One region of the Paenibacillus sp. FSL R5-0928 genome, then DNA from elsewhere that is predicted to be linked to it. Evidence: riboswitches for the same ligand, from Rfam matches in the RefSeq annotation. Region 1 holds a riboswitch; each other region holds the start of a gene.
What was found. Region 1 has a riboswitch for cyclic di-AMP ahead of MKZ16_RS27670 (alpha/beta hydrolase). Riboswitches for the same ligand answer to the same signal wherever they lie in the genome.

Region 1 (4,157 bases):
GAACTGGACGGGGCATGGGTTAGCTCAAGCTAATCTGTATGGATATGGAAGATTAATTTGGAATCCGGAGCTGACGGCAAAAGAAATAGCTGAGGAATGGATTCGGCTTACCTTTGGCACTGATGAAGGTCTAGTGGCTGCTATTCGCGGGATGTTGATGGACTCATGGAGGATTTACGAATCTTACACAGCTCCATTAGGTGTGGGTTGGATGGTTAATCCGGATCATCATTATGGGCCGAATGTGGATGGGTATGAATACGCCAAGTGGGGAACGTACCATTATGCGGATCATAAAGGCATTGGTGTGGATCGTTCAGTCAAATCGGGAACGGGTTATAGTGGACAGTATATGGGTCTTAATGCATCAAACTATGAGAATCTAGCGTCTTGTCCAGAAGAGCTGTTGCTGTTCTTTCATCATGTTCCATACACGCATGTTCTGCAATCGGGGCAAACGGTTATACAACATATTTACGATACTCATTTCGAGGGGGCAGAGCAGGCTGCACAGCTTCTAGCGACATGGGAATCACTTGAAGGCAGCGTGGATAGTGGATTGTATATGCAAGTGAAGCAACGTCTTGAAGAGCAAGCAGAGCATGCGCAGGAATGGAGAGATCGGATCAATACGTATTTTTACCGCAAGAGCGGAATTGAGGATCTTAAAGGCAGAAAGATTTATTAGATTTCGAATCGAGGGATGATGATAGTGAGCCTCACGATTAGAGCGATTCTGGAAGATTTAATGGGAACTGTGGAACAGGTAGAAGGCACTGTCGATATTCTGAACCCAGGGGAACCGGAAACTGAAGTCACAGGGATTATTACGGCCTTCTCTGCCACACAAAATGTTGTGGAGCAAGCAATAGCGTTAGGAGCCAATTTGCTGATCACGCATGAAGGTGTATTTTATAGCCATCATGCGGCGAGCGAGTGGTTAGAAGGTGATCCGGTTTATCATGCGAAAAAAAGTCTGATCGAACATTCCCAAATTGCTATTTTTCGTTATCATGATTATTGGCATCGGCAAAAGCCGGATGGAATTATGGTGGGTTTACTGCGAGAACTAGATTGGTCCGCATACGTGGAAGAGCAGCAAGCAGCTGCTACGATTCTCACTATTCCTGCTATGACTGTACTGGAAGCTGCTCAATATATTAAAAGTAAGCTAGGGATCTCTTATGTACGCGCTGCCGGTGACCTGTCTCTGTCCTGCAAACGCGTAGGGATATTAGTAGGTTACAGAGGAGGCGGGACGATGGCTATTCCGCATTTTAATGATCACAATCTTGATTTAATTATTGCTGGAGAGGGACCAGAGTGGGAGACTCCGGAATATGTGCGGGATGCAGGGCACCAAGGCAGATCTAAAGCGCTCATCATGTTAGGTCATGCGGAGAGTGAAGCGCCGGGGATGAAATATTTAGCTGAAATCTTAGCAGACAAATATCCCATGCTTTCTAACCGGTTCATTGCTGAACAACCCATCTATCAGATGGTTTAATCTGGGGAAATAAAGAGTACGGAATAAATAAACATATTATGGAGAAAATGAAGGGAAACAGGTCACTGAGAAAGGAGTGTTTCAATGGAAATTCCTTTGGAGGCTGATGAAGTATTAAGTCGGATCAAAAAGCTGCAAAGCGACGGAAGCTCGATCAGTAAAAAACAAGTAAAGCAGAGCGATCCTGAGCTTATGAGAAGTGCGCTGTTCTTTTTTCCAAGCTGGGAGCATGCATTGAAAAACGCCGATCTTTTGTAGCCATAGTATTGTAAGAGGAAGCTAAGTGGACAGGGGAATACCTCTGATTCTGCTTAGCTTTTTTCATATCTCCAGTGAAAAGGATGGCCTTTATATAGAAAGTACTGGTGTTTTAACCTCCGTTTGGCTTGGTTCAGAGCCATTTTCTTAAATAAAACGAGTAAACAAGAGCAAAAGAAAGAGAAAATGAAGAGTATGCTCAATATGAAATGAAAAGCATTGCTTTCAACATTATTTTGACCAGAGCCCTCCTTTACAAGCAAACCTTACAAGAGTATGATTCATCTCAGAACTGACAATTATCTTAAATTTACAATTACATAAGCAATCCGCTTAATTTCCGTTTCTGGAAAGCGGGGGAACCAACAACTGGCAGCCGATGTGAGAGTCGGCACTGGTTATGGGGTGAATCCTGTTCCGGGTGCATAACATGCATCCCTGCAGGTAGGGCAACTCTCACTGCCCGAATCCGACAGCTAACCTCGTAAGCGTATGGAGAGAGGATGAATGGCGTGTTTAGTGATGAATAGCCACAGAGAATCCCTCTGTGGTTTTTTGCTGCGTTTTTAAGCAGATATAGACGTAGAATTTATTATGAAAGAGGTGTTACCTTTGCCTATCGCTAAACTGAACGGAACTTCGCTCTATTATGAAATCAATGGAACTGGCACTCCGGTTGTGTTTATCCATGGACATGGATTAACACACAGTATGTTCAAACCACAGCTGGAGTATTTTTCCGATAAATATAAAGTGATTTTGTGCGATTTACGGGGGAATGGCAAGTCTGGTAAACTGCTGGAGGCCCCACATGAGATTATTGAGACGCAATGTCTGGATTTGATTATGCTGTTGAATGACCTAGGTATTCGTGAAGCAGTTTTTGTAGGAATCGCCTATGGTGGCTTAGTCGTTCAGCATATTGCCAAACAATATCCTGAGCGTGTGAAAGCCATTGTGGTCGCGGATAGCTTCTGTAGGACTCACGGATCAACAATTGTAGGGAAAATACAAACTATGGCAGCATATTGCAGTTTGCTAATGTATTATCTCCCAAGCGAGCTGGTGTTGCCTTCGATTCGGATGATGTACCGAGAGCGCTGGAGTCTGGCCTACAATGAGATTAGAAGAGGGCTGCTGGACAAACGTCCCCGGGAGCTATATCGGCAAAGACTGGCTACAAGCCATGTTGATTACACCAGATGCTTAAAGGCTTTTAAACGTCCTGCTTTATGTATTGTAGGGGACTTTAATGAATTTGGAGTGAATTGTATGAAGGAAATGGTGTCTCAGCTGCCACATGCGCAGTTGGCGATTATTCCGAACGCATTAGATCCAAGTAATCTATGCCAGCCGGAGCAATTCAATGCGATTCTTCAACGTTTCTTAGAGAAGCAGCAGGGCAGTCAGCAGATTAGCTGATCTATAGGGAGACCTTTACAAGCGAAGCGTTTAAGTGGAAAAAGGCGTCCCATAGCCAGGGAGCATGAGCTGGCTATGGGACGTCTTTCTGGGTAGAACTTTAGGGGATTCTCCCTAAAGTGAAGGGGATTATGGCTTCTAGCACGTGAATTAGGGAAATTCTCCCTAAAGTGATAGAGAGCATGGCTCCTAGAACGTGGATTAGGGAAATTCTCCCTAAAGTGAAGGGAATTATGGCTCCTAGAACGTGGATTAGGGAAATCCTCCCTAATAATAGGGTGTTTTTAGCCATAAATGGGTATTTGCAAGAATTTTTAGGGAGGATTTCCCTAAAAACCTTATTTTAAAGCGATTATCGATGAATATTAGGGAGGATTTCCCTAATATAATGGATATCTAACTAAAGGCTGGCTCATCAGTAGTGAAATCTACGAATGAGCCAGCCTTTGGTATTTTACTAACCGGTGGATGTTGAACATTTACAAGCATATTGTACCTAGAACGCCACTTAATGTCCCTACCCTACCACAGCATCAAATATAGTTCACCCGACGTGGGAAAGAACAGTAGTCTCTAAGTAGTGAAGGTAAGAGTATAGAAGGGGCGTAGTAAGCGTCTCACCCGACATGGGAAAGAACAGTAGACTCTAAGTAGTGAAGGTAAGAGTATAGAAGGGGCGTAGTAAGCGTCTCACCCGACATGGGAAAGAACAGTAGACCCTAAGTAGTGATGGTAAGAGTATGGAGGGAGGCGTAGTAAGCAGCGCATCAGACGTGGGAAAGAACGGTAGACCCTAAGTAGTGATGGTAAGTGTATAGAAGGGGCGTAATAAGCTGCTGACCCGACGTGGGAGAGAACGGTAGACCCTAAGTAGTGATTGTAAGTGTATAGAAGGAGGTGTAGTAAGCAGCTCATCAGACGTGGGAAAGAACGGTAGACCCTAAGTAGTGAAGGTAAGTGTATAGAAGGA
Region 2 (4,157 bases), 1.7 Mb from region 1:
AATCGGGCCGAGCACAATGACCGGCAGAAACGTCAGCGCACCGATAATCACTACCGTACCAATCAGAATTCCGGTGAACAGACCATTGTCTGTGCGGAATGTGCCAATCGTCTCAGGAACCGGCTTCTTCTGGATCAGTGAACCTGCAACTGCCAGCATTGCGATTATAGAGACATAACGGCCAAGCAGCATTACGATCCCGGTTGTAACATTCCAAAAGGTGGTATTGTCCGCAAGCCCTTCAAATCCTGAACCATTGTTCGCGGCAGAAGAGACATATTCATATAACACTTGGCTAAGTCCATGGAATCCGGGATTCGTGATGGAACCGTTGCCCAAGCCCGTTAAGAACGCACCTGCTGTTGGTACAAGGATAATGAACGGATGCACAAGGATAGCAATCGCAATCAGCTTCATCTCCTTGGCTTCTATCTTTCGCCCGAGAAACTCTGGTGTTCTGCCAACCATTAGTCCACATAAGAAGACGCCCATGATGGCATACATCAGCATATTGATTAGTCCTACACCTTTTCCCCCGAAGACGTTATTGAGCATCATTAGGGCCAGAGGGGTAATGCCACCCAGCGGTGTCAGCGTATCATGCATATTGTTAACACTACCTGTCGTAGCTGCCGTTGTTACCGAAGTGAACAGAGAAGATTGCGGGATCCCAAAACGTACCTCTTTACCTTCCATGCTGCCTTGCGAAGACTCGATCCCCAGCGCATTAATAGCGGGATTCCCTTTAGTTTCCGCATAATAATTCAGCCCCAGCAGCAGAACGAACAAGGTCATCATTGCTGTGAAAATCACCCAGCCCTGACGTTTGTTCTTAGCGAACAACCCGTACATATATGGCAAAGAGGCTGGCAACATCCACATAGAGAGAATCTCCAGAACGTTCGTAAGTGGATTAGGGTTCTCAAAAGGATGCGCTGAATTGGCTCCGAAGAAGCCGCCACCATTCGTACCTAAGTGTTTAATTGACTCCAAAGAAGCGACTGGACCGATAGCGATTTGTTGCGTCTGCCCTTCGAGTGTAGTGACCTCAAGCGATGGCTTGAGCGTTTGTGGCACATGCAATCCTACCAGCACCAATGAAACTAGCAGAGCTAATGGAATGAATACACGAATATGTGCTTTTACGAAGTCCTCAAAAAAATTCCCGACTGATTTCTGTCCTGTAATCCCTCTGACAAAAGCAACCGCAACAGAAAATCCGCTCGCTGCAGACGTGAACATCATCATCGTGATGACTGCCATTTGTGAAAAATACGATAGTCCCGTCTCCCCGCTATAATGCTGCAGGTTCGTATTGGTCATAAAGCTGATCACCGTATTAAATGAAAGCGTCTGTTCCATATCGGCAATTCCATTCGGGTTCAGCGGCAATCCCCGCTGTAATCTTAGAAAAATATAACTGAAAGCAACCAGTACGATATTAGTTAAAACAAAGCTGAGTGCATACTTCTTCCAGGACATTCCGTCCCGTTTTTTCAGGCCGATCAGCTTATAAATACCTTTCTCTGTGCCTGCAAACCAGCGATCCGTACGATTCGGTTCGTTAGAAAATACATGATATAAATACGTCCCCATCGGCTTGACCAACAAGATGAGAATTACAATTACGACGACTATTTGCAAAATGCCCATGAATGCCCCTCCTTAAAATTTCTCAGGATGAATCAACGCGTAAACCAGATATATAAACAACAGTAGGGTAACAGCGATTACTAGAATCACAGCTTATCCCTCCCCGTATCCTCAACTACACCTGCGCACCAGCGCATAAAGCCATAAAATAACCCGTAAATTACAGCTAACGAAGCCACCATATACAGATCCATCATATCTTCCGCACTCCTTCCATTATCCTTGATGAGGTGATCTATCGATTAGAAAATCAGCATCACCACTATGGGAATAGATTACATAGCTCGCACCAAGTCTTTTATAGACCAATCTAGGATTTATAGAACTTGTAATCACAAAAATTGGCTGTGTCGTCCAGGTACGGCACATCTGAATATAGCGGCAGCAAAGCGGAAAGCTGCTCTCAAACAGATATACCCTGCCTACCGGGAACGATGGGCGAAACCAAGTGCTCTGATGGCGGGTATCCACTAGAATAACCCGCTCGATTCCGAGCTCCTCTAGTAAAGCTTTCTCAGCCAGATTGTTGGTTAATCCCGCCATCTTAATACCCCTGAACTTCAGAAGTTTAATGAAATGTTCTCCCGCCTTTGTAGGCGCACATACAAGCACATATTCATTCTGATCCGTCATCTCTTTTTTCTCCTCCTGCTCATTTACAACAAGGAGGCAACGAAAATCTCCGAAAGGATGTTGACCTATCGTCATTTTCGGGCACAACCTAAAGCTCGGTTGTGTCACGTCATTAGACGCTGCCTTACAAATACCGCTAATGATGAATTTAGCGACCTCTTGGGGGAGGCCTCCATAAATGCTTTGCTTCTAAGAGCACAGCAAAAAGCCACAAAGGATCTCCTCTGTGGCTCGCTAGCGGTCACATTGCACTCATCCTCTCTCCATACGCTTACGAGGTTAGCTGTCGGATTCGGGCGGTGAGAGTCGCCCTACCTGTATAGATGCGAGCTCACTCGCACCCTCTACAGGATTCACCCCATAATCAGCTTCCGACTCTCACATCGGCTGCCGATTGTTGGTTCCCCCGCTTTCCTTATCGGAAATTAAGCGGATCAAATATTCGATTGTCGTTGAAACAGGAGTAATCATACTCTTATGCACGAAGACTTGTAAAACCTGAATGATGCCAAAATAATGCAAATTAAAAACTATTTTCCCATTAGATAGCGCTTACTTGATATCTAATCTCTCTATATCTCTTGTTTACTCGAGTTTCGAGCGTTTAATCGCTATCTATAACCCATGTGATTTTATTCACCTTTTTAGGGTGAAAATACTGCAAATTCCCTTTATAGGTTGAAACGCAAGAAGCTGAGGTTGAGCGAGAAAGAGGCGCGATAACACGCCATAAATACCTATTTACCTCGTTTTTCAGTCGTAGTCGGCAGGATATGGTTAAAATCGCTCTAAAAGAACATTTTCCGTTTTTTACAGAAAATCTTGAAAAGAGTATGATTCGGGTTGAATCTAATTCATGAAAAACAATCAACGCTGAGTTCCTGCATTCGCAGGGAACGGGGGAACCATCAGGCCACCTGGCCTACTTGGGGTGAATCCAAAGGAGACTGCGTAAGTCTCAATAGGTAGGGCGACTCTCACCGTCCGAATCCGACAGCTAACCTCGTAAGCGTAAAGAGAGAGACCCTTGATCCGCCACGCTTTGGCCCAGGTATATCTGCCTGTAATCCAAAACCGCAGCAGAGGTCCTCCTCTTGCTGCGGTTTTTGCGTTACCTGAGCCTATTAGGTGATAGCACGCTGGATGGGGTGAATGTTTTGAAGCACTATTATTTAGGGATACATCAAGGGCTGCTTGAGCCGATAAGTCTAAATTACGTTTGTTTCGGGGCCTTGTGGTTCGAAGAAAATAATCACAGGTACATTGTAGGTTATGCATTTGGCCAGAACCAGATCCAAGCCCTTCGCCAATTCAGTACACCTTCTTCTTGTAAAGACTGTTTAGACTCTAAGATTGTATATGAAATATATAAAAAAATTCGAGAACAACAACAGCAGCAGGATTGGTCATCGCATCAAAAACTCCCGTGGTTTACAGCCTTCAAGGAGCCTTGGAAAGATGTAAGCGCCGGTTGGTATGTCTTGAGATCCCGCAGCACCTTTCCCTTACATCTATCTGTTATACGGAAAGAGAAGTTCCGACTATGGCTAGAGCATACCGCAGTCTGTGAGAATAAAATGGAAATGCTCGCTTGTGTAGAAAAGGCTAGTGTCACTCATCATGTAGACTTAAAGCTTTTGGAAATCTAAGGAGGAACCCTACTATGGACCAGCGCAGACTATCCCGCATTGAAGTATTTGTATTGGATGAACCCGAGCCTATTCACTATGGAATGGAAGGGGCTGAAGGCTGCCGTTATGGTATTCTGAAGCTCACCTGTAAGGGAGGTTGCAGTTGGGGGGCTTGTCTAATCTCTGCCAACACCAAAAATTTCGATCTCATTAAATGGAGTTCTTTTTTACGGGCTATCT
Region 3 (4,157 bases), 2.2 Mb from region 1:
TGTTTTTTTTGACTATACTGTTTGCCAAAAAGAGATTAATAATTATATAATTTTAAATGTATATGATAAAAACTACATTAGTCCCTAGAGGACAGAAAGGAATTCTCCTTGAGTAAACCTAAAAAAAGTCCAAATGTTCCCCAGTTGAGCAAACAAGAGAAACGACGGGTAGAACAGGAGCAACAGAAGCAGAAAACGAGAATTTTAGTTATTAGTTCAATAGCTGTAGTAGTTATCATTTTTGTTGGATTGTTTATGTTAGCTTCGAAAGATGCAGCAAAGAATGTCTCTACAGGAGAACCGGTAGAATTCAATTACAGTGAGCTACCTAGGATTGGTAATGAGGATGCACCTGTTAAGCTTGTTGAATTTGGCGATTTCAAATGTCCAGCTTGTTCCCAGTTTGCTGGCTCCATGAAACCGAAAATTGTTCAAGATTTTGTCAACGAGGGAAAAGCAGCTCTTTACTTTGTAAATATGGCTTTCGTTGGTCCTGACTCTGAGACAGCTTCACTAGCTGCATTGTCTGTATACCATCAGAATAAGGATGAATTCTGGAAGTTCTATGATGCTGTATATGCGCAGCAAGGGGATGAGAGCGACGAATGGGCCACTGAGGATTTCTTGATAAGCCTTGCTGAAAAAGAGAAATTAGCGATCGATTACGATCTGTTGCGTAAAGACATCCAAGAGAAAACTTATGCAGATGAGCTGAAGAAAGACATTCAGTTGGCAACTGACGCAGGCGTGACAACTACGCCTTCGCTCTACATTAATGGGGTGAAAACGGCTGAACCTTTCGATATTGAAGCGATTACATCTGAAATTAATACCGCCGCAAAAGCAGTGGAGGCAAAGTGACAAAATTCCTATCTTTTTGCAAGCGTAACTGCCTCTATCTGGCCTGGTTTGTCTCTTTGGTTGCTGTAGCTGGTAGCTTGTATTTAAGTGAAGTCTTGAAATATGAACCTTGTAAGCTTTGCTGGTTTCAGCGGATTTTTATGTATCCGCAGTTATTTTTGTTGGGAATTGCCACTTTCCGTGGAGATAAGCGCATCATTCCTTATGTGCTTCCATTAAGTTTGATTGGTGGCAGTATCTCAATCTATCATTATGCGGAACAGAAGATTCCAGCGTTAAGTAAAGTTCTACCTTGTACAATTGGTGTTCCTTGTAATAAAGATTACTTGAACTACTTCGGATTTATTACGATTCCTTTGTTAGCTTTAATCGCTTTTGCTCTAATTAGTCTCCTTCTTTGGTATGGACGTAAGGAAGAAGAAATGATTGAAGTAGATGCAGAGGAGAGCTTAGGATTTTAGTTTTCGCTTTGGAAGTTACAAAAAAGCTGAAAAGGTATTAAAATCACGGGCTAGAGGGATAATTGAAGATAATGAAAGAGAGCATCCAATAAGACGCTATATTTGAGCTTATTGGATGTTTTTTCATTCTTTTTTCATTTTTTTCAACGCTTTACTGTAGGCACTTTGTAGACTAATATTAGACCTTGTGAGAAGTTGAATATGCGCTGAATTTTCTTAGGAAAAACGGGGGAACCAAACTTGGCATTCATGCCAATGGGGTGAATCGGAACCGGGTCGAACAGACCTGTACCGTAGGGCTATAACCACAGCCCGAATCCGCCAGCTAACCTCGTAAGCAAGGTGGGAAAATGACCATGCATAAGCATGCGGATCATTTCCGTATGCTTATTTTTGTGTCTGCATTTATGAAATCCACCGATGAAAACAGCGCACGGAAATTCCGTTTCAGCTCCCAAAGAAAGGAACTGTATCCACCATGGTAAGCAAGGTAAAACGACTATTGATCGGACGTCCGATGAAGTCGAATGAACTCGATCATGAAAAGTTATCCAAGGTTAAAGCACTGGCTGTCCTGTCTTCTGATGCGCTCTCGTCTGTAGCCTACGGAACGGAACAAATACTGATTGTACTGGTGGCTGCCGGGTTTACTGCCATCTGGTATTCCCTGCCAATTGCATTAGCCGTATTGGGCCTGCTGGCCATCCTGATTTTATCCTATCGGCAGACGATTTTTGCTTATCCGCAAGGAGGCGGAGCTTATATCGTAGCCAAGAGCAATCTTGGTATTCCGACAGGGCTGCTCGCTGGGGGTTCATTATTGGTGGATTACATTCTTACCGTAGCGGTTAGTGCCTCGGCAGGGACGGATGCGATCACATCGGCTTTTCCAAGTCTTCATAATCATACTGTTCTCATCGCTGTATCTGTTATCGTTCTATTAACAATCATTAATCTTCGCGGAGTGACTGAATCGGCTTCGTTCATCGCAATTCCAGTGTATTTGTTTGTGGTTTCGATTGTTGTTCTGATTATCTCCGGTATCGTTAAATATGCAATGGGTGGCGCGCATGCGAATGTTCCTGAAATAGGCAGCGCCGTATCTAATGTAAGTTTGTTTCTACTATTAAAAGCGTTTAGCTCTGGTTGTTCAGCCCTAACGGGGGTTGAGGCCGTATCTAATGCGATCCCAAACTTTAAAGCACCGGCTGAGAAGAATGCAGCCAAGACGCTAATGATCATGGGACTTATCCTTGGCTTTATGTTTACCGGAATCACTGTGCTGGCGTATTGGTATGGTATTGTGCCAGATGAAAAGGCTACGGTTGTCTCTCAGATCGCTGAATCGACCTTTGGCCGTGGCGGATTGTACTTTTTCATTCAAGGGATTACAGCAGTGATTTTGTTCTTGGCAGCTAATACAGCATATTCAGCGTTTCCGCTGCTTGCCTTTATGTTTGCAAAAGATAAATATCTGCCACATGCATTTATGGTCCGTGGTGACCGCCTGGGCTTCTCAAATGGCATTATTTTTCTAGGAGTTATGTCTATCATACTTGTGGCTGCATTCCATGGGAATACGGAAGGTTTGATTCCACTTTATGCGGTAGGCGTGTTCATTCCTTTTACCTTATCCCAACTGGGGATGATGGTGCATTGGATCAAAACAAGACCTGCTGGATGGGTGAAAAGATTTGTTGTAAATACCATCGGTATGTTGACTACATTGACGATTACGCTTATATTTATCATTACTAAATTCTCGAGCGTATGGATGGCATTCATTTTCTTACCTGCTGTAATGTTCGTGTTCCACCGTATTCATAAGCACTATTTGAACACTGCGGATCAACTGCGTATATGTCCGGCTACTGATAAACCTATAATTAAAGGAAGTACTGTAGTTGTTCCTGTTGCAGGGGTTACACGTGCCGTATTACATTCCATCAGCTATGCGAAGTCTCTAACAGATAATGTTGTTGCTGTGTATGTAGGCTTTGATGAAGAAGACATTCATAAGATGGAGCAACGGTGGGAGGAATGGAATCCAGGCGTACGCCTGATTGTACTTCGCTCCAGATATCGTAGTATCATTCGTCCGTTAGTGAAGTTTATCGATACGGTTGAGTGGAAGACAGCTGCGACGGATCACATCACGATTCTGATTCCACAGTTTATTACCAAACATTGGTGGCAAGCCGTGCTTCATAATCAGACCAGCTTTTTAATCCGCTCGTATCTAATGAATCAAAAGGACGTTGTAGTAGCGACTGTCCCTTATCATTTAAATAAATAAGTAGAAGATTAAAGATGAGGTTATATCCGGAACGTTCGGAATATAACCTCTTTTGTATTTTATATGAAGGAAATTGTTGCAAATCCACAGAATTTGAAATTTATATGTTGACACAGAGAATGAGAATCAATATCATTTAAAAGTGAAGCAGAGGTAAAGGTCACCTTTGAATATCAAAGCAGTTACATATAGGAGGGTTTTTAATGTTTTGGCTTAACAGAAAAAGATCAGGAAGCATGAAAGTGACAATGAGCGGACTAATAGTGATGACGCTATTACTTTCCGCTTGTGGTAATAATAATGCTGAAAGTTCATCAAATGCAGGAACAGCGCCTACAACAGCTCCTACAGCAGAATCTACAGAGGCACCTGCTGCTCCTAAGACATTAACAGATGCAATGGGCCATGAAGTAACGATTCCGGCTAATCCACAGCGCGTCCTGGGTTCATATTTGGAAGACTCATTGGTAACTCTGGGTGTGACTCCAGTAGCTCAATGGTCAGTTACAAATGGCGTTCAGGATTATCTGGCCACTGAA
Region 4 (4,157 bases), 3.4 Mb from region 1:
TTAGAGATATTGCCTCTATGATAAGTCCCGTGATTGACGACTTGCAACACAATTTCTGATAGGCGTGTTTGGCGGATTCCGGCGAATGGATTGTCAAGCAGAATGGTTTGCTCCAAATCGGATTGGTGGTGTAACCATTCTTTGTATTGTTCCGATAGCTGTGCAAAGATATTTACGTACTCATCCACAGAATCTAGAATGCTCAAATTTAGCGGGATACTTTGTTGAAAAGCCTCAGGCATAGCAGTGCCTGTTAAAACAAGATACCACATCGTATCAACCGCATAGATATGGCTAAGGGCATGAGCGATGGTGGGAAACGAGCTGTTCACTTCTTGACTTAGCACAGAGGATGGGAGTTCCTTGATTCTCCCCAGGATAGTTTGGTTTGCCCAAGTGTGGTATTTAAACATTTCTACTGGATAATTTGTCATTCGTATGGTCTCCTTTTGAATTGTCATGGATTTGTTTTTGTTACTGTTGTTAATATAAAAGAAGAAGTATGACATCAGACTGTCATACTTCTTCATAAAGTTTGAGTGTGTTTTGAAGCTGCTCTTTTAAAATACCTCGCAATGCAGGGGGTTCGAGGACTTCGGCCCCGCTGCCGAAACTCAGCAGAATGGACCAAAGCCAACGAGCTTCCAATGGCTTATACACAGGAATTCGCATCGTCATGCTTTTATCAGAATGAAATTCCTTGTCGACTTGATGAAACTGATCCAAAGCTTCTGCCAAAGCCTCAGGGCCCACCCGGATTACTATTTCCTCCACCTGATCTACCCTGTTTGAACAGCCAGCCTCTTTGGGTACTTCATGTTGTGATTGAAAGGTATCCTGCGTCAGGAACAAATTCAGCATCCGGGAAAGACGAAACTCCCGATAATCCTGCCGTGCCCGGCAATAACCATAGATGTACCAGTTGCTATATTTAAAATGAAGCTTTACTGGTTCCATTTCACGGGTTGTACGTTCATTTTTTACACTGATGTAATCAAAACGGACAACATTTCGTTCCGCTATAGCCGCACGTAAAAGAGGAAGTGCGTCAGGATCCGTACGCCGGGTTTCAAGATCCACCGCGAGACTAGAAGTTTGTGGCTCCGTTCCTATCGTTTGCAGCCGTTCAATGGTTCCTTGCGTATGCTCATCTTCAAACACGGAAGAGAGACTGTTAAGTACAGTAATCAGAGAAGTGACATCATACGAACGGAGCAGGCTTTTATCCATTTTATATCCGTCCATAATGCCATATCCACCTTTAGTACCCTGATACGATACGACCGGGATGCCAGCGGCACAAATCACATCGATATCCCTATAGATTGTTCGCTGGGAAACCTGAAACTCTTCAGCCAGCTTGGAGGCAGATAAAACTTCGTGGTTCAATAGCTTGTAGATCATAGAAATCAATCGTTCCAATTTCATGTGTGCATTCCCACCCATTAGTCCATTTCGTGTTACAGCGTGATTATATCATAGATTTTTTCGGGCTAATTTTGGGAGGGAGGAGTTTTGTTGTTGGTGATGAAGAAATATCCTATGACAGAGTCTGACAGAGCCGATTAATTTATTTACAGATTAAATCCGCAGGCTCTGATAAATCATTAACAGAAATAATAGCATCGTTTTTTTTCACAGGTGGGGTCCAATATTGCTCATTCCCAGGCAGGTCATCGAACCATTCGGCGTCCTTTGGACAATCTAGAATCATGAATTTTCCGTATTCCTGATCTCTGGATTGATGGTATTTGAGATAGGCTTTCCCGTTATCAATGGCGAGAATTTCTATTTTTCCTGAGGTGTGGCTCATGGATAAGCGTACTCTTTTGCCAAGTCCTGAGGTTCTAGCTTTGGCTTCTTCTACAATTTGATAGACTTGCTCGAGCGGTAATACGAAATCCCGGTTTCCGGCAACGGGCCGGTTCACAAAGAAGTAGTAGGGTGTAACGCCAGCCCATGAAAGTCGGTCCAGTAGTTCCCCTAAAATAATGGGATCATCGTTGATGCCTTTGAGGATGGGAGTCTGATTTACGACAATTGCCCCTGCGTTGTGGAGAGCTTTAAATGCTTTTTTGGCTTCAGGTGTGATTTCACGAGGATGATTGATGTGCGCCATAACATAGATTCGTTTGTCTTCGGTAGAGTAAGTACGAATCAGCTCCAGCAGCTCTTCGTCTTCAGAGATCCGCATCGGATTAAATACGGGAATTTTGGAACCTAGTCTAATGATCTTAACATGCTCAATGCTTCTTAGATTTTCAATAATGGATCTTAGCTTCGGTGTGGAGAGAATTAAACTGTCCCCGCCCGTAAGAAGTACGTTGTTAATCTCCGGATTCTTTGCGATATACTCCAAGCCCGGAGAGACATCAGCCATCGCCTCTTTCACGTCATTTCGGAACAGACGCTTACGGAAACAGTAGCGGCAATAAGCCCCGCAGACCTCGGATACAATCAGTAGTGCAGTGGTTCTATACTTGTGCTGACAACCAGGTACCACATAATTCGTGTCCTCATCGGAGGCGTCCCAGCGCCCATACTCCAGCAGTTCACCTTCGTTAGGAATAACCAGCTTACGGATGGGATCATCTGGATCATCCCAGTTAATCAAAGACAGATAGTAGTCATTTACACGAAAAACAAATTTGTCTGTAATTTCTTTCAGATTCTCTTTTTCCAGCTCAGACAACATAGCTATTTTGTTAATATCCGTGAAGTACTTTACCTTTTGCACGTACATCTCTCCTTTGTCTCGTAGTGTGAGAAATGAGGGAGCCTTAGTGTCAAAGGCCAATCTACTGCCAGCAGGGTCCAAAAAAAGCACAAAAAGAGACCCTTAGCAAGGGTCTCTGGTTATGTAAATAACATGAAAAGCAGACCCATCCACTGCTGACGAGGTTAGCTGACGGACTCGGGTAAGATGGTACCCTACATTCTAATGCTCAATGATTCGCCCCAATTAACTGGTTCCCCCGCTTTTCAACTGTAAAAGTTGGAAATTAAGCGTAGATAAAGTATACCCTATCAAGTTTTGAAAAGTCAAAAGAGAATCCTAGATTCACCTTCAATTGCTAGCGCTACTTCCGCCGAGTAGTTTAGGCAACAGCGTTAGCAGTTTCTCCCGGGTTAACGCATCACTAGAGTTCCATTTGCTTCCGTCGAGCAGATAAACATGTCCCTGACGTACTGCCGGAAGAGTGTTCCAAAGTGAACTGTCTAGTAATCGTTCCATCGCAGCTCGCGAGTCTTTGCGTTCCGGAATGAACATGAAGATATGATCTCCGGCGTAGGCAGGCAGTCGTGTTGGATCAACTTCGGCGAACCCTAACTCTTCGTCCAATATGGCTTGGATCTCTTCGGTCGGTTGTAAACCACATGGGGCATAAAGCGCAGTGGAGAATCCGGACATTCCCATAGCATATAGATGATCTCCATGATCATAGACCAAAGCAGAGGCGGTTTCTCCAACTTGGAGAGTTGTCGAGTAAAGCTGCTGCCACATGGCAGCGTTTTTGATTGTGAATGACTCCAGCCATGCTTCGGCTTCGCGCTGTTTACCTAGCCAACTGCCTAATGTCCGCATTCGGTTGTCGAGAGGCGCAAATGAATCAAAGGTGAGTGTCGGAGCGATACCAGAAACTGCTCTGTAGGCTCTTTCATCACTATTTGCCAAAATGATCAAATCTGGGTTTAGGGAAGCGGTCAACTGCGGGTCCAGTGGAAACCCGACGTTGGCGAGCTTCTTAAGCCGATGTTTATAGACGCTGTTCCGGGCGAATGCTTCATCTCCACCGATAGGCTTTACACCTAACGCGAGAAGGTCGCCAAGTGTCTCGCCATGATAGACAATACGTTTCGCTCGTTCAGGAATTTCCACCTCATGACCCGTCCAATCCTTGACGGTAAGCTTACGACCTTGCTGATGTGCATATTGTCCGGGTGTAACTCCGGTTTTTTGCCGAAAGCGGCGGCTGAAATAGTATTCATCCGAGAAGCCGACCAGTCTGGCGATTTCCCGCAGTGGTTCAGTCGATTCCTGCAGGAATCGTTTGGAATGATTAATACGCAGATCCGTCAGGTATTCAAGCGGCTTTTTACCCGTAAGCTGCTGAAAGATCGGTGTATATTGCCAGATTGATATTCCCGCCAGTTCA

Region 2: linked by a shared signal. The riboswitch ahead of MKZ16_RS02665 (hypothetical protein) and the one ahead of MKZ16_RS27670 (alpha/beta hydrolase) in region 1 are both predicted to bind cyclic di-AMP.
Region 3: linked by a shared signal. The riboswitch ahead of MKZ16_RS17365 (APC family permease) and the one ahead of MKZ16_RS27670 (alpha/beta hydrolase) in region 1 are both predicted to bind cyclic di-AMP.
Region 4: linked by a shared signal. The riboswitch ahead of MKZ16_RS12015 (KamA family radical SAM protein) and the one ahead of MKZ16_RS27670 (alpha/beta hydrolase) in region 1 are both predicted to bind cyclic di-AMP.

What each region holds. Positions count from the first base shown of each region.
Region 1 covers NZ_CP150225.1:6,123,750-6,127,906, reverse strand. Annotated here, with positions in the region: gene MKZ16_RS27685 (alpha-glucuronidase family glycosyl hydrolase) at 1-688, shown strand, start outside; gene MKZ16_RS27680 (Nif3-like dinuclear metal center hexameric protein) at 749-1,507, shown strand; gene MKZ16_RS27675 (hypothetical protein) at 1,592-1,765, shown strand; cyclic di-AMP (ydaO/yuaA leader) riboswitch at 2,086-2,272, shown strand; gene MKZ16_RS27670 (alpha/beta hydrolase) at 2,360-3,187, shown strand.
Region 2 covers NZ_CP150225.1:596,881-601,037, reverse strand. Annotated here, with positions in the region: gene kdpA (potassium-transporting ATPase subunit KdpA) at 1-1,653, opposite strand, end outside; gene MKZ16_RS02665 (hypothetical protein) at 1,870-2,286, opposite strand; cyclic di-AMP (ydaO/yuaA leader) riboswitch at 2,539-2,728, opposite strand; cyclic di-AMP (ydaO/yuaA leader) riboswitch at 3,148-3,312, shown strand; gene MKZ16_RS02660 (hypothetical protein) at 3,381-3,935, shown strand; gene MKZ16_RS02655 (hypothetical protein) at 3,950-4,157, shown strand, end outside.
Region 3 covers NZ_CP150225.1:3,878,309-3,882,465, reverse strand. Annotated here, with positions in the region: gene MKZ16_RS17375 (DsbA family protein) at 145-861, shown strand; gene MKZ16_RS17370 (disulfide oxidoreductase) at 858-1,322, shown strand; cyclic di-AMP (ydaO/yuaA leader) riboswitch at 1,517-1,676, shown strand; gene MKZ16_RS17365 (APC family permease) at 1,801-3,618, shown strand; gene MKZ16_RS17360 (iron-hydroxamate ABC transporter substrate-binding protein) at 3,822-4,157, shown strand, end outside.
Region 4 covers NZ_CP150225.1:2,711,454-2,715,610, forward strand. Annotated here, with positions in the region: gene MKZ16_RS12005 (DinB family protein) at 1-434, opposite strand, end outside; gene MKZ16_RS12010 (YafY family protein) at 517-1,428, opposite strand; gene MKZ16_RS12015 (KamA family radical SAM protein) at 1,571-2,737, opposite strand; cyclic di-AMP (ydaO/yuaA leader) riboswitch at 2,878-3,019, opposite strand; gene MKZ16_RS12020 (AraC family transcriptional regulator) at 3,068-4,157, opposite strand, start outside.